3 regions of the Paenisporosarcina sp. P4_B8 genome follow, and region 1 is predicted to be linked to each of the others. Evidence: riboswitches for the same ligand, from Rfam matches in the RefSeq annotation. Region 1 holds a riboswitch; each other region holds the start of a gene.
The links. Region 1 has a riboswitch for thiamine pyrophosphate ahead of AC1DSK_RS10665 (YkoF family thiamine/hydroxymethylpyrimidine-binding protein). Riboswitches for the same ligand answer to the same signal wherever they lie in the genome.

Region 1 (5,371 bases):
CTGTAGGCATACAAAATTGTGTATCCGGATCTTGGAAGACGGTAGCGATTCTCCGATTAATTTCCCCAGCGACATAACTACTGGTGTCTTTATTAAAGAGGACAACCGAACCACTTAGCTCTCCGTCACAATTGGCAGGGTACAAACGATTCATCAAATACAGTAAACTACTTTTCCCGCAGCCACTCGGACCATATAAGACGACACGTTCGCCAGCATCTATCGAAAATGAAATGTTTGTAAAAACTGGCGAGTCATCTTCTGGAAATTGAAACGTGACTCCTCTGAAGTCAATTACTTGTGAGATGCCACTTGGTGATTCATTCGTGAAATCTTTACCCAATGGACTCACCCTTCAGCTTGTGTTTCTTTGACGTATTGCGAGAAATCGAATATCCACGGAGAGCCCCTGTTGCCAGTAAACCATCGGATACATACTTTCCGCCTAAACCAGCGATGATGGCACCACTCATCACTCGAAGTGTGAACATCAAGATAAGCAGTGAAGGGTCAAGCGCTGCGTAACCAGATACAAAGAAGCCATAGGCAAAACTGAAGACTGCAGAACCAATCCCCGCTAAACAAAGCACCCACCAGTCATAGCGTTTGTAACCTGTCGCGGCAAAAGCAGCTTCTGCACCAAGCCCCTGGACTAGTCCAGATAAAATCAAACGTGGTCCCACCGCATTACCGATCATCACTTCAATAGTCGCTGCCATGGTTTCAGACAAAAGAGCGGCACCCGGTTTGCGGATGATGTATGCACAAATGATCGACACAATAAACCAAATCCCAAAGATCCACTCGTATGCAATCGGTCCAATCACTCCAGCCCAAATGTTTCCTACTTGAACAAACAGCAAATAAACGACGGCAAAGACAACAGCAAAAACGGATAGCAACACAACTTCTTTCAGTTTCCAGGACTTCAACATATTACGCATCTCCTTTGTGAGAAGGGCTGTTGATGCTCATGTTAACAGTCATGACCAAATGTTTATGTTGTTCCGATCGAGCGTGTGTAAAAGAATCTTCAAGGAATGCAAACACGTCGTGAATATCCCCATGAAGTCCACTTGCATAATGCATGGAATCATTGAACACCCCATATTCTTTTGCGCGTGCCACTTCCTGATAAATAACCGACATATAATCGGGGTTATTCATCGGATACAGGGCAAATTGTGATGATACATATTGTTTGATTTCGCGAATTTGAGGATGGTTTAACAGAACATCATCTTTTTCTAGATAAACATCGCCTGCAGAATCCCCTGGGCAGCCAATCGAAAAGGTTCCGTTAAAGGCGACATGGGCACCCGTTTTTGCTGCATACAATACGATGGCTCTCGCTGTATCGAATACATGCATTTGCTTCCCTCGCATCACCGTACTGACGTCGTCGGTATGCATCCATACATTTGAGGTATCTGCTTCACGCAAAGCCCCTTTAATAATTTCAATAAAATTGTCCGCCATCGGGTGAATCGAAAACCGTAAGCCAACGATTGGACTAATCCCACAACTAAACTCATTCGACATCTCTTTTTCCTCCTTTTTTAGTGCCAGGCACCTATTATTGAACATAAAAAAGCTGCATTCGACGTGGAATGCAGCTGGTTTGCGCAAAAAGAAAAAAAGTTGGGCAAAGGTCACCGCACTTCCTCACGCCAGTATTATCTGGATCGAGTATTAAGGGATCGGAGCAAATGCTCTCATCTCAGCCAAACTATAGCACCCCTAGTGCAAATTCGTATGCAGTTTTATATATTCAAGAACGGCTTCATTGTAACGCATGAAAAAAGGATTGTAAATAAAGTAAATATCAATACTTGCCAATCAGTAAATTCTGTTCTATATTATATATAACAAAACTGTTCTACTAAGAATAGAACAAAGGGAGGTCGCATATGTTTATTGAGATTGAACCGGATTCGACCGTACCGATTTATTTACAATTGGCTCAGCAAATTATTGAAGGGGTAGCAAAGGGGTCTTTGAAACCTGGAGATTCCTTGCCATCTGTACGCTCATTTGCAGCTGATCTCGGCATGAACATGCATACGGTAAATAAAGCTTATCACTACTTGGAAGAGAAGGAATTTATTCAGATTGTACCGAAGAAAGGTGTATTCATTCATGAAAAAGGTGTACGGAAAGCATCAGCTTCCGATCGCCAACGTCTGAGCAAAGAATTACGCCCAATCATAGCAGAAGCACTTTGTCTTCAGTTGTCTCAAGAGGACATTGAGTTACTGGTGAAAGAAATTATTTTGGATTTGAAGGAGGTTAAGTAATGTCAGCAATCATTTTTATCGTCTTATTAATGTTCAACATTGCCATTCAAGCCTTTTTACCGAAGTTTCTGAAGGAAAGTGAAGCGTTTGGCGTGTATATCCCGGATACGCACGTAAAAGACCCACGCCTTATGAGGATGAAAAACCGCTACACTCAATTGGTTTTGCTATGTGGTGTGGTTGTTCTGGTCCTATTCATTGGCTGGGTGTTAATCGTCCGTCCACAGGAGCAACAAATTGTATTTTGGGGATTAGCCGCACAAATAGGTGCATTGGTTTTGCCGATGGGGCTATATGCAAAAAATCATATTGCATTAGCTAACTGGAAGAAAGATGAAAAATGGACAGCGGGTCAAGTTGAGCGGAAAGTGGTAGACCTGCAGTTTCGTGAGCAACTGAAACTGTTGCCCAACATGTATTTTATTTTGCCGATGCTTTTGACCGTCAGTCTAAGTGTTTATGGATTAACCCAATATGATTTGTTACCTGACCAGCTTCCGACGCACTGGGGTCCGAATGGGGAAGCGGATGCATTTACGGAAAAAAGTTGGCTTTCAGTCAATTCGTTGCCATTCCTAACCCTCGTACTTCAAGGCATGTTGCTTTTTTTCAATGGGGCCATGAAGCAATCAGGTGCAAAGATTCAGGTGCGAAATAAAAAACGTTCCCGAGAACAACAACTCGCGTTCCGTAAATATACAAGTTGGTTATTGTTTGTCGTGACCATCACGGTGACGTTGTTGATGGGATACTTACAGCTGACCATTATTTTTCCTGAAACCATGTCAACTTCAGTAACTCTTGCTTCCACCATCTCTTTCTTGGTCATTATTTTAGGTTCTGTCCTATTTTACGCCATTAAAGTAGGGCAAAGTGGCACCAGAATAGCCGTATCACACCCAGATGAAAGTCTAGAAGGGGTAATCGATCAAGATGATGATCGATACTGGAAATTCGGAATGTTTTATGTGAATAAGAACGATCCGAGCATAATGGTGGAAAAACGTTTTGGGATTGGCTGGACCATCAATTTCGGTCACAAAACCAGTTGGATTTCCTTACTATTACTAATAGGAAGTATCGTGTTCGTTTCAACATTGCAATAAAGAGGAGTGGGAGAAAATGGAGGAATTACAAGGGGTGCCTTGGGGTATTATCACACCGATATTTATCATTCAATTTATTTTAATAGTAGTTGCACTTATCGATTTAGCAAAAATACATCAAACAAACGGACCTAAATGGGTCTGGGCACTGGTCATTATTTTCATTAGTATTTTTGGACCTATTTCGTACTTTATTGCAGGGAGAAAACAAACATGACGACAATCTTAGAAGCTAATCATTTAACGAAAATATACGGATCAGAGCGAGCTGTAAATGATGTGACTTTTGCGCTGGGAGAAGGCACATCTACGGCATTAATCGGACCAAATGGAGCCGGTAAAACGACGACTTTATCCATGCTTGGTGGGTTATTACAACCAACATCGGGTACCATTTCACTGAATGGGGAAAAACATGCGGACGTAAGAAAACATATTGGTTTCCTGCCTCAATATCCACAATTCTTTTCGTGGCTGACAGCACTGGAATTTACTGAAATGGCGGCGAAATTAAGTGGGATGGACTCACGGTCTGCCAAGCTTGAAGCACAAAAAACACTGGAGTTCGTAGGACTTGGAGATGCACTACGGAAAAAAACGGGTACTTTCTCCGGCGGAATGAAACAACGTCTTGGATTAGCACAGGCCATTGTTCATAAACCGAAGCTCTTATTATTGGATGAACCGGTATCTGCGCTGGATCCCGTTGGAAGACGCGAGATTATGAATCTATTGAAAAGCTTGCAACAAGACATGACCATTTTGTACTCGACACACATTTTGAATGATGCGGAAGAAATGACGGATCAATTGTTGTTTTTACGAAAAGGACAATTGGTCGAACAAGGTTCGATCGGCGATGTGCGTGCAAAATATGATCAACCAAGATACCGCTTGGAATTTGGCCGAGCAGAAGATGCCCTCATTTATTCAGAAAGTGCTCCATGGAAAGTACAAGTGGAAGGCACTTACGGTACCATTCACATAACTCAAGGATTGCCGACAATGGCGGAAGTGTTGAGGTCGTTGGCGGAAAGTGGACTGGATGTCCAAAAAGCGGAGCGACAAACAGCGAACTTAGAAGAAATCTTTATGAAGGTGGCGGGGCAGGCATGAGGGAATTAATCGTACTTTTTCAAAAAGAGTGGCGTGAGAATACACGCAACTATAAATTTTTATGGGTACCTCTTGTCTTTATTTTCTTCGGATTGTCCGAGCCGCTGACAAGTTACTATTTGCCGCAAATACTCGACGCGGTAGGGAATATGCCTGAAGGCTCCGTCTTCCCAATGCCGGATTTCACGCCCGCTCAAGTCATCATGGCGACATTGGGGCAATACCAATTCATCGGCATGCTCGTATTAGTATTGGCATTCATGGGTACCATTTCCCGCGAGCGTAAAAATGGAACAGGAACACTTATTTACGTACGACCGATTTCTTATATAAATTACTTTTTGAGCAAATGGAAAGTCGTCGGCTTCATTGCGCTAGTGAGCGTATGGCTAGGATTGTTAACGAGCTGGTATTACACAGGGTTGTTATTCGGCAAAATCGAAGCAGCTGATTTCTTAGCTTTTGCAGGCACTTATAGTGTATGGATTTTATTTGTCGTGACAATCGTTTTGGCTATGAGTGCGTGGTTACCTACAGGTGGCGCTGCAGGTGTATCATTATTGCTGGTCTTACTTGTTCAGATTGTAGACTCTTTACTTGGAGCGTACTGGACCATATCGCCTTGGAAGCTGTCTATTTATGCAACGCAGTGGTTGACAGGTTCACCAGACTCAGGCGATTTCTGGTGGAGCATGGTGATCACGATTGTGGCTATTATCGCGTTGATGATGTTTGGTGTATGGATGTCAAAACGCAACGCATCAAAAACAAAGGTGTAAAAGTTATCCCTCTCCAAATTAATATGGAGAGGGATTTTTTTGTAGGCTTATTTTTTGTTGTTATCGTCAGCTG
Region 2 (5,371 bases), on a different contig from region 1:
GAATATGAAGACCATGCTTACAGAGCTGAAAAAGATTGCACCAAAAGCGGAAGTGTATGTAATGGGGTATTATTTTGCCTATCCGCATGCCCGTGACTCACAAAAAGTCGGTACTGCGAAACAACTGAATCGATTGAATCAAATTTTGGCAAACGTGGCAAAAGAAGCGGGTGTGAAATTTGTATCTGTGGAAACTGCATTTGGAGATCAAGCCACTGGCAAAGTACCGAACCCTGCTGATGTGCATCCGAATGCTGAAGGATATAGAGCCATGGCTAACAGCTTTTTCAATGTCTATGCTAAAGGTGGTATGCAGGTATTGGCAGGGGAGATTCCTCCTGCAAATCCACTGAGCTTCGAACAGATTATGAAAGACCGTCAAGGAGCAAAGGCAACGGTAGCTGGTGATGAATCTGCCGCACTGCCATCATCATTTTTGGATAAAGATTATATTGCCGTATCTGAAATGAAAACGATGATATAAAAAAAGTTGGAACTCAGATTAATGAGTTCCAACTTTTTATTTGCGTGGATATGTTGTTGTTGTGGAGCGGTTTCTTGAATCCAATACTTTTTTTACGATTGGAATAATAATTGGCGCAAACTTTACAGCTGTCTTAACTAAGTTACCGATTCTCATGTGTATCGCTCCTGTCAGTATTGAATATTAATTTAATTCCCGTAAAGAGCCTAAGGTAAACCTATTGCAGTACTTTAATTCCTTGGATGATATTCCAGATCAGTACAATAAGATAAAGAATACCGTACACTGCAATAAACAAGAAAGGAAGTCCTGCAGTCAGGAAGTTAAATGATGTGCTAGGCTCTACAGTGCCATCAACTGTCGTGCTGAATACTGCGATTGAACCAATCACTAATACAATGAACCCGACAATTCCGAGCACCACGGGAATCAAGTGTGACAGAAGAGAGCGTTTCGCATGATACTTAACCTCAGCTGTCGGTGAAACGAAATATACGATTAATGGCAATAAGAATGGAGCGAATAAAATACTGAAATAACACAAAGCGGATAATATACGTTGATTATCCATTAATACTCCTCCTTTAATGCTTACTGCCATTTAATACGTTACAACATTAATAGAGGTTTCAAATCAATGCATATTTCGTTAAAATGTCTGCATATTGCTCAACGGATGATATCAATACATACTCTCCTGGTCCGTGCCAGTCGTCTCCGCTTGGTCCGAACTCAATTGCTCCAGCACCAGTTTTTGCATAGTAACGTGTATCCGCAGCTCCATGCTGCCCGAATAACACAGCCTCTTTTTGTGTTACTTGTGCTATAACACCAGCAAGAGATTGAACAAAAGCATTATCTTCGGTAGTTGTAATGGCGGGTGTTTTACCGCCAGGTTTGACAATGTTTTTGGGGTTAATAGATTGAGCAAGTTCAGTCATTTCTTCAATAATATCTTCCCATTTTTGTCCTGGCACAAAGCGAATATCGTAGTTAACTAGGCATTCATCAGGTACGACATTATATCGATCGCCCGCCTGGATTTTAGCCAAGTTAATGGAAGGATATTCGTAATATGGATTGCTTGCTTTCGTAAATGGTAGTGTCTTTAATTGTTCATTAAATTTAAAGGCTGCTTCAATGGCATTCGTTCCTTCCCATGGACGGGATCCGTGGGCAGCTTTTCCGAATAAAGTGACATCCGCATGCAGAATTCCTTTCGATTGAACACTAAGTTTCAGGTGAGTTGGTTCTCCGCAAATGACAAAGTCACCTGAGCGACCAATTTCTACAAGATGACCGGATGTTTTACTTCCACCCGTTTCTTCATCCGTTACAATATGTAAAACAATGCGTTGCTTAAGTTCTTCCCTTGCAGAATAAGTACGTCGGAACGCTTCCATCATGGCTGCCACTCCAGCTTTCATATCTGCGGATCCACGACCATACAAGCGGTCGCCTTCGATAACGGGATTGAATTGCTCGATTTTTCCAGGTACTACATCCACATGGCCATTCCATACGATGGTTGTGAGACCTTGTCCGATTTCAGCGTGAATCATCAATCGGCCTTCATTTTCAAGAACTTCATGTGTTATTTCATGACTATCGAGCCATTTTGAACAAAATCGAAGTGCTTCGTTGGCACCTTCTTCTGTATCACTTTTAATTGCTACCAAATTTTTCAATAACTCGATCATATAACTTCACATCCTCATTAAATTTTTATATTCAGTATACATACAGCTGTTCCAAAAGTCACAGAACAAACGAAACCCTCTTGCTTCTCTTTCCCTCTTTAGTTACAATTAACCCGTAATATCAAAATTAGATGTATTTACCACAAGGGGAGCCTGTAATGGCTGAGAGTGAGCGAGGAACGTTCTAACCCTTTGAACCTGTAAGTTAATGCTTGCGCAGGGATGTGGATAGAAACCGACTCCAACGACGTCAGGCTCTGTCCCTGAGGTCGTTTTTTTATGGTTTTTTTCACCCTGACATGCGATTTGCAGTACATCGCAAAAGGAGGAAGAAAGATGAATCGAAGTAAGTTGTTATTATTAATTGAAGTGGCTATTTTTGCAGGAATCGGATTGGTATTGGATATGCTTTCTATTAACTTATGGTTCCAGGGCGGATCTATTAGTCTTGTCATGGTACCAATCGTATTGATGGCTATTCGATGGGGGCTTGCGGGAGGTTTGAGCACGGGTCTGATTATTGGGGTCCTTCAAATTTTAGCGGGAAGAGCTTATATTTTATATCCTGCCCAAGGTTTCCTGGATTATTTCGTTGCGTTCACAGTTGTTGGCTTAGCAGCACTTGTCAGACATAAAGTAATACAAGCAAAAAATGAGCAGCGTAAAGGAAAAATGATTACTTATATCGTATTGGGAGCTGTTTTTGGTGGGCTCTTCCGGTTCTTTACACATGTAATCGCAGGAGTTATTTTCTTTTCAGAAGCTGCAGAAGGCAAGAACGTTTGGATTTATTCGCTCGTATATAACGGCGGTTATATGATTCCTTCCATTATTTTGACAGCAATTGTGTGCTCCATCATTTTCGTTGCTGCACCACGTCTTATTGAACATCGCAATAATGTTTGATTTATAGGTGTGTCTTTATTGAGTGGAATCATCTATGTTTGTAGCAAATGGACAGAATTGGTTTTGAATGAACAAAAACCATGTATAAACCCTGTATGGGTTGTTTTTAAAATTCGGCCGATGACGCAATTCCTCTATCGCGCATACTTTACTAGAGGTTTACCAAATGTTCAGAATGATTTTGGTAAATGGGAAAGCATCTTTTCTTGTGGTATAGTATGGGGTAGATAATTTGAGGAAGAAAGGGTTTAACGAATATGATTGCAAAAACTACTGAAGACTTTGAGTCGTTAAAAACTATCGGTCGCATCGTTGCAGAAATTCGCGATGTAATGCGAGATGCAACAAAACCAGGTGTCACGACAAAAGAACTTGATGAGATCGCTGGCCGTATGTTTAAAGAAAAAGGAGCTATTTCTGGTCCTAAAGGGGAATACGATTTCCCTGGATTTACATGCATCAGTGTCAATGAAGAAGTTGCTCATGGCATTCCCGGTTCACGTGTCATCAAAGATGGAGACCTAGTGAACATCGACGTATCCGGATCATTTAATGGCTATTTCGCAGATACGGGAATTTCATTTGTAGTGGGTGAAGGCTACGCGAAGAAAGAAAAGCTATGTACAGTAGCTGAAAGTGCATTTAACCGTGCAATGTTGAAAGTAAAGGCTGGTGCTCGGTTAAATCAAATCGGCAAAGCGGTGGAACGTGAAGCGAAGCAAAATGGATTAACTGTCATTATGAACTTAACTGGACATGGTATCGGAAAATCTCTTCATGAAGCACCCCAGCATATTTTGAATTACTTTGATGCATGGGAACCTACCATCTTAAAAGAAGGTATGGTTTTGGCAGTTGAGCCGTTCATTTCAGAAAAAGCGGAACATATCGTGGAGTCTGGTGACGGTTGGACTTTCTTGACTCCGGATAAATCATTAGTTGCACAGATTGAACATACGGTCATCGTTACTAAAGATGCGCCAATTCTTATTACGAAAATCGATTAAATAATGCGAAAGACCAACTGCTATGAACGCGCAGTTGGTCTTTTTTTAATAAATAGGATGCCCGCTAGCATGACTGCACATAAGAAAAGAGCAGCTGTAGAGACAAGAAGTTCTTCGAAACCATTTCGGACCGCAATTCCGATATAAGCCCAAATAAAGACAAATACATATGCGATATCAAAATGGTGGAAACGAATATGTAGTGCGAGTGCTGTTCCAACAGTCATCATGATGACTGCCCACAGGGGGTCACTCAATCCCCATCCATTCCACTGATATAGAGTTAGGACATAACTAATATTCGTAATCGTTGCAACACTGATCCATCCCAAATAAATTGATATTGGTAAGCGACCAGTAAGAAGGTTATCGGATACTGGATAAGTACGATAAAGTAAAATTAGTGTAATTAGGAATGCAATCATCACGACAACCGTAAATAAGAAATATTCATAATGCCATAAATAAATCCATGCCACATTAAAAATGCAACTGATGATAAACAGATTTGAGCGCTTTATATAGGTAGCGTCTATATCTTTACTCTTCTTCCACATGCCTATCAACCAAATGATCATCAATACATAAATAACGGACCAAATTGAAAATACATAGCCGGCCGGTGTAAATAGTACAGGAAGACGATTGGAAATTTCACCAGTTGTTTGATTGTTAATTGGTAAAATATTTGCCAATGCATTGAAAGTAATCACACCAATCAGTGCGATGACCATTAGTGCGAAACGAACCACAGCATTCACCTCCTATATATTAGTATAACGTCAGTCCAAAGCAACAACAAATTTCTATTTACCAAAAATTCCTTTAAAATGAAGTTTAAGAGAGATTGGAGGTCTCTGGATGCACGTTCGTTTAAATGATTTACAAATGAATCAACAATATGAGAACAAGAAAGATTATAAGAAAGAATTAAAACAGCTCCAATACGAAATGTTAAACGTTCAACAATATTTATACAACCAAAAAGTGGGCTTGATTCTGGTTTTTGAAGGAATGGTTGCGGCATATGGAACAGGCTCCGTGGATTATCGTTGAAGCGAATAATAAGAAATATGCACGCACGGTTGTTTTAAAAAGAATTCTGGAACATATTATGCAAGTGTGCATAGAAAAAGGCATACCCATTGCAAAACTACAGAACGATGTTTCGCAAGGCGAAGAAGCATGATATAATAGCGTAGTATTTTCGGAAAATTTAGAAAGACATGGGGGAAAGAAATTGACTACAAAGACGTATGCTGAAGTTTGGGACT
Region 3 (5,371 bases), on a different contig from region 1:
AAATTGCTTTTAATTGCTTATAAGCGAAATGGTTGGTCGGTCCGTGTCCATGGCCGATACCAAGAGGATTCTCGAGAGCCAGCTGGACAAATTTTTTCGCTTCGACCAAAGCTTCCTTCAAAGGAATTCCTTGTCCCAAAAATGCAGTCAATGCGGCAGAAAACGTACAGCCCGTTCCATGTGTATGCTTGGTGTCGATACGAGCAGATACCATTTTGAAGCTTGTCCCATCGGCCATAAAGACTGTATCAGTTGCCGTATCCCTTTCTTCTAGATGACCGCCCTTCATGACCACGCAATTGACACCCATTCCCAAAATCTCTTTAGCTGCTCTTTGCATATCCGACTCCGATTGGATTTCCAAACCGGCCAGCACCTCGGCTTCTGGAATATTTGGGGTTAATACTGTTGCAAGTGGTAAAAGTTTAGTCTGTAAAGCTTCCACTGCTTCATTCTGCAAAAGATTTGCCCCTCCTTTGGCAATCATCACGGGATCAACGACAAGTTGCACATTTTTTTCTCGCAAATTATTTGCTACTTCTTCAATGATTTCTGTTGAAAAGAGCATGCCTGTTTTGACTGCTTGGATGGGCATATCCTTAAAGACAACATCTATTTGTTGTGCCACGAAATCGGGTGATGCTGGAAAGATCCCTTCTACACCCAGCGTATTTTGAGCAGTCAGCGCTGTAATCGCGGACGTACCAAATACGCCAAGTTCCTGAAATGTTTTCAAATCGGCTTGTATACCGGCTCCGCCCCCACTATCCGAGCCTGCTATCGTCATGACAATGTTCATTTTCCTTCACCTTTGGAATAGAGATGCAAAGCATTTAGTACTTCAGTCTGGAAAGAACCAAGAAGTTGTGTCTGAGACGATGTTTGCTCGGATATTTGTTTATAAGCTTGAAGGAGATTGCGTAAGTTGAGGAGGGCCTCTCCATCCAAACTTAAAGCCGCGGTGCAAATTGCACTCAACAAACACCCAGTACCGGTTATCTCTGTCATTCGTTCATGCCCGCCAGTTATCCAAAATTCTTTGTTTCCATCGGTTATATAATCCGAAGCGCCGGTCACAGCTACGATACAATTCCAATCCTTCGCTACTTGCTTGGCAACGTCCGCGATGTCCATGTCGCCTTCTCCACTGTCCACTCCTTTTGACTGCCACGAAACACCTGCGATTGCAGCCAGTTCACCTGCATTACATCTGATTAAATTAAACCGAACTTGTTCCAGCAAATCCCTAACTGCCTGTTTGCGAAATGATGTAGCTCCTACGCCTACCGGATCCAAAACAACGGGTGTACCAAGTTCATTCGCTTTTTTACCAGCCAGAAGCATCGCTTCTTGCGTTCGTGTATTGATTGTGCCGATATTAATTAATAGAGCCGAGGAAATGGCAACCATTTCTTCTACTTCTGATATTTCATCCGCCATGACCGGTGACGCACCGATTGCTAGCAACCCATTCGCGGTAAAGTTCGCCACGACATAGTTTGTCATGCAGTGAACGAGAGGCTTTTTTTGACGTATTTGTTCAATAGGCATAGACTTTCACCTCGTTTTCCCAGTTCTCAAGTGTCCAAGGCATTTCCCAGAATTTCCACTCGTAATAGCAGCTCTTAGCAAAATGACCTTTCAGCACACTTCTCTTATTCGGATTTTCCTCTGCATATCGATTCATCATTTGCATTTGATGCTCGATTTTTTCTTTGTAACCTGGTGCACTATACATGGCAATCCAATCTTCATAAGCTTTGACACCTGGTTTAGCGTCTTTATACTTCTCCCCGATTTCCTGATAGAGCCATGGACAAGGGAACATGGCGGCAAACGCTTCTGCTACATCCCCGTTATGAGCTGCATTGTACATATGCGATACGTAGTTGTAGGCAGCCGGAGCAGGTTCAAAGTGTGCTTCCATTTCCTCCGTAATACCGAGCTCTTTGAAAACAGTTCGGTGCAAATCAAGCTCGGCTTCATTGATGTAGCGGGCAGATTCTAAAAAGAATGCTATGTCTTCATTCGTTTCAGCCTTCGTGGCGGCAATCGCCAGCACCTTTGTGTAGTGCTTTAAATAATAGGCGTCCTGCATCATGTAGTACGCAAATTTCTCAAGTGGCAATGTCCCGTCCACCAGTCCCATTACAAAGGGGTGATCAAAACTGCCTTGCCAATAAAGATCCGTTTCTTTTCGTACTTCTTCACAAAATGTCATTACTAGTCCTCCTTCTTTGGATGGACGCAAGTGCAAAAAACGCCCTTTTGCGTATGACAAAAGAGCGTTTCTGATGAAACATTGCTCCCTACGTCAGTGTTAACTGTCAGGTTCCAAGGGTCAGGTTTTAACCTTCTCAACTAAAAAGTCCCCCCGCAATTAAAATATTGAATTAGAAACAAAAAAGCCCTCCATAATGGAGAGCTACAGTACAAAACAAAAGCGTTAAACCGCTATGTACTTTGCTCCCTACGTTCGTCTTAACGAACAGGTTCAAAGGGTCAGGTTTTAACCTTCTCAACGCCAATGCGTCCCCCCGCAACTATTTTAATTACTTACATACTAGCACACTATCAGGAAATCTCAAGAATAGTAGTGAGTAATTTCAGTTTCCATCAAGAATGAAAAAACCCTTCAACTCCTTCAAAGAACTCATTTCATCATCGTTTACAATTTTTTTCTGAACGAAAAACACCATTTATCATAATCCATTCTGTCTTCATAGAATCTATGAGCATCGGTTCTTTGGATTCCCGATTCCAGTGCTACATATTCGGCACCATTTTCTTTTGCCCACTCATGTATGAACTCCAACAATGTCTCTCCATACCCAAGCGAACGTTTAGAGACGTCCGTAACTAAATCATAAATATAAACGTGACGGCCGCTATAAAAATTCGTTCTCAAGCTTACGCCTGCCAAAGCTACGATTTGATTTTGAGCAAATAAGGCAAAAAGTCGATATCCGTCTTGTGTCATTTGCCCGAGCAAATCATGAAAAGACTCCATCGTCAAATCCAATCTTAACTGTTTCATTAGTGGAAATGCACATTCGAATTGTTCTGGTTTGGTTAGTTCTAAGATTTTATGGATTGAATCATCCATCGTCATTCCTCCGTCAAAATTAGTTTCCGTCACATGTCCCCATGTACCACAAAAGTCTTCATCTATTTAACAGCTTCTACTATTTTTAGTTTTTCCTTTATGGTTTGAACAATCGTATGTACTGGGACATTCTCCGTGTTGATGTAATCTCCAAAATAATGTTCTTTATATGCTTTCAGGCATTTGAATGTTTGTTGGAAACACCAATTTCCTTCTTCTTCCCCACGTTCCCTAAGTCTATCGAAAATAGTTTCCTGATTTGCTGTTAAACAAAAATGGGTTGTTTGTTCATCAATCTTCTTAAATCCATCGAATATGTAATTAAAATATTCTACTTTCCGAATAGTCATTGGAACAATTAAGTTCACTTTATACTGTGCGATTAAGTGATCAGCTACGGTAACGGTTAATTGTTTCCAAAGCTCCAAATCCTGAAAATCTCCTGTTTTTGCTTCAAGAGCCATAACATCTACTGGGAGAATTTTTCCTAACAAACTACCTATTTCTTCCGGATCAAAAATCATACTATTTTCGACTTCTTTCTGTAGTTCATTGGAAACAGTGGTCTTCCCCACTCCAAATGCTCCATTTATCATGATAATCATTCGTCCACCAGTCCTTTTCCTTTAGTTTCATCCTTCTACAAGCATTAAATATTTCTTAAGTTGTTGATTGTACATAATTAATTATTGTTACATTTTACCATTATTTCATTATTGAATTAAATAACGAAAACAAAAAAACACCGCAAATGCGGTGCAATTAGTGAGTGATTATGGATTGTCATGCTCAATTGGAGTAAGGGCTTTGGTTTCGTCCAGATAAATGAAAGCGTCGTAGCGACTTCCCATTTTTGAAGATACATAATTCCCGTAAGCCTCGAACTCAGGATTATAAACCACACCAATTGCCCGATGACCAATCCATTCATCAAACAGGTGGCGATTGTCATCATCGAAAATTAATAACTTATTAAATTCACCAGCTGCATGCATAGCGTATTCCCATGATTTTTTCATAGCTGGTGGCACGACCATTATTTCATATGGGTTTGCCCACTGGTCAGCTGCGATCACTGTTCCCTTGTATGTGCCAAACCCGACAGCGAAGACATTTTCTTTTCTGTTCTGCAGGCGGAGAATTTGGCCAACGTTCACCATGCCAGCCGCTTCCATATCCGTTGCGGAAGCATCCCCGATATGGGTGTTGTGTTCCCAAATGATGATTTTTGCATCGTTTCCATGATAGTCCATGACTTCGTTTATCACTTCAACCATATGCTCATCACGGACATTCCAGGAGATGTCATCACTCCGGACCATAGCTCGGTAATATTCTTCAGCGTTTTGTGCAACCATTGCATTGATTTTTAAGTTCAAATCGGCTTCCTGTACATCATTATAGTTATCTTCATGAACGCGTATAGACTTTAGTAGCTTAGTCACTTCATCGATACATGCTTCCGATATATTCACCGAAGACATGGCATACGTTTCAGGATGTCGATTAAAAGGTTCAAAGCACGCGAACGCTTTCCTGGCCAGATCCAGATCCTCACTTTCTGGATCTGTCTTGCTTAAATAAGTGATTACTTCGTCCAATGATTCCCACAAACTGTAGACATCAATTCCGTAAAAACCTACGTTTTGACTACCTCCACTTTTGGCATTGTGTTCCTTGAGCCATGTGATAAAGTCAGCAATTTCCTCATTAGCCCACATCCATGTTGGCCAACGATTGAACGCCTTTAACACATCTTTTACATCTTCTTTTTCTTCTAAGAACCCTTTAATATAACGATTAACTTGTTGGCTGGATGGCCAATCACCTTCAACAGCAATAAGCGTGAATCCTTTTTCCTCAATCAACCTTTTTGACAGTTCAGCACGAATCGAATAAAACTCTGAAGTACCATGGCTTGCTTCTCCCAATAGAACGATTTTCGCTTCGCCGATAGCTTCTATAATAGGTGTAAAATCATCTTGTGTTTCAAAAGGAATAGCATATTTTTTAATGGATTGCTCTAGAGAATTCATTGAAACACTCCTTTTTCAGTTGAGTTTAAATTTCCTCTGATATCTATTCCTGAAATTTAACTTTCTATATCTATCATTCTAAATTCCCCAGTTTTCCAACCTTTATTCTTAAAAAATCATTTAATTAAAAAAAGGATATAAATGGCATGCAACAAATTCATGAAATGGGAAAAGATAAAAAATTGAATGAAGAATATATTTTAAGGGGCGGGAATAGCATGTCGATGGA

Region 2: linked by a shared signal. The riboswitch ahead of thiT (energy-coupled thiamine transporter ThiT) and the one ahead of AC1DSK_RS10665 (YkoF family thiamine/hydroxymethylpyrimidine-binding protein) in region 1 are both predicted to bind thiamine pyrophosphate.
Region 3: linked by a shared signal. The riboswitch ahead of tenA (thiaminase II) and the one ahead of AC1DSK_RS10665 (YkoF family thiamine/hydroxymethylpyrimidine-binding protein) in region 1 are both predicted to bind thiamine pyrophosphate.

The regions. Positions count from the first base shown of each region.
Region 1 covers NZ_JBFUHX010000010.1:15,342-20,712, forward strand. The annotation lists gene AC1DSK_RS10655 (ABC transporter ATP-binding protein) at 1-343, opposite strand, end outside; gene AC1DSK_RS10660 (ECF transporter S component) at 336-935, opposite strand; gene AC1DSK_RS10665 (YkoF family thiamine/hydroxymethylpyrimidine-binding protein) at 937-1,542, opposite strand; TPP riboswitch at 1,646-1,752, opposite strand; gene AC1DSK_RS10670 (GntR family transcriptional regulator) at 1,911-2,297, shown strand; gene AC1DSK_RS10675 (DUF1648 domain-containing protein) at 2,297-3,403, shown strand; gene AC1DSK_RS10680 (PLD nuclease N-terminal domain-containing protein) at 3,420-3,620, shown strand; gene AC1DSK_RS10685 (ABC transporter ATP-binding protein) at 3,617-4,519, shown strand; gene AC1DSK_RS10690 (ABC transporter permease) at 4,516-5,298, shown strand; gene AC1DSK_RS10695 (hypothetical protein) at 5,346-5,371, opposite strand, start outside.
Region 2 covers NZ_JBFUHX010000006.1:128,450-133,820, forward strand. The annotation lists gene AC1DSK_RS08005 (SGNH/GDSL hydrolase family protein) at 1-484, shown strand, start outside; gene AC1DSK_RS08010 (magnetosome magnetite crystal formation protein family) at 702-1,055, opposite strand; gene AC1DSK_RS08015 (M20 family metallopeptidase) at 1,114-2,184, opposite strand; TPP riboswitch at 2,320-2,424, shown strand; gene thiT (energy-coupled thiamine transporter ThiT) at 2,521-3,090, shown strand; gene map (type I methionyl aminopeptidase) at 3,348-4,097, shown strand; gene AC1DSK_RS08030 (TspO/MBR family protein) at 4,118-4,849, opposite strand; gene AC1DSK_RS08035 (hypothetical protein) at 4,959-5,153, shown strand; gene AC1DSK_RS08040 (hypothetical protein) at 5,125-5,286, shown strand; gene AC1DSK_RS08045 (M3 family oligoendopeptidase) at 5,338-5,371, shown strand, end outside.
Region 3 covers NZ_JBFUHX010000006.1:71,587-76,957, reverse strand. The annotation lists gene thiD (bifunctional hydroxymethylpyrimidine kinase/phosphomethylpyrimidine kinase) at 1-799, opposite strand, end outside; gene thiM (hydroxyethylthiazole kinase) at 796-1,551, opposite strand; gene tenA (thiaminase II) at 1,541-2,221, opposite strand; TPP riboswitch at 2,290-2,386, opposite strand; TPP riboswitch at 2,451-2,549, opposite strand; gene AC1DSK_RS07705 (GNAT family N-acetyltransferase) at 2,669-3,106, opposite strand; gene AC1DSK_RS07700 (AAA family ATPase) at 3,169-3,711, opposite strand; gene AC1DSK_RS07695 (erythromycin esterase family protein) at 3,880-5,142, opposite strand; gene AC1DSK_RS07690 (hypothetical protein) at 5,361-5,371, shown strand, end outside.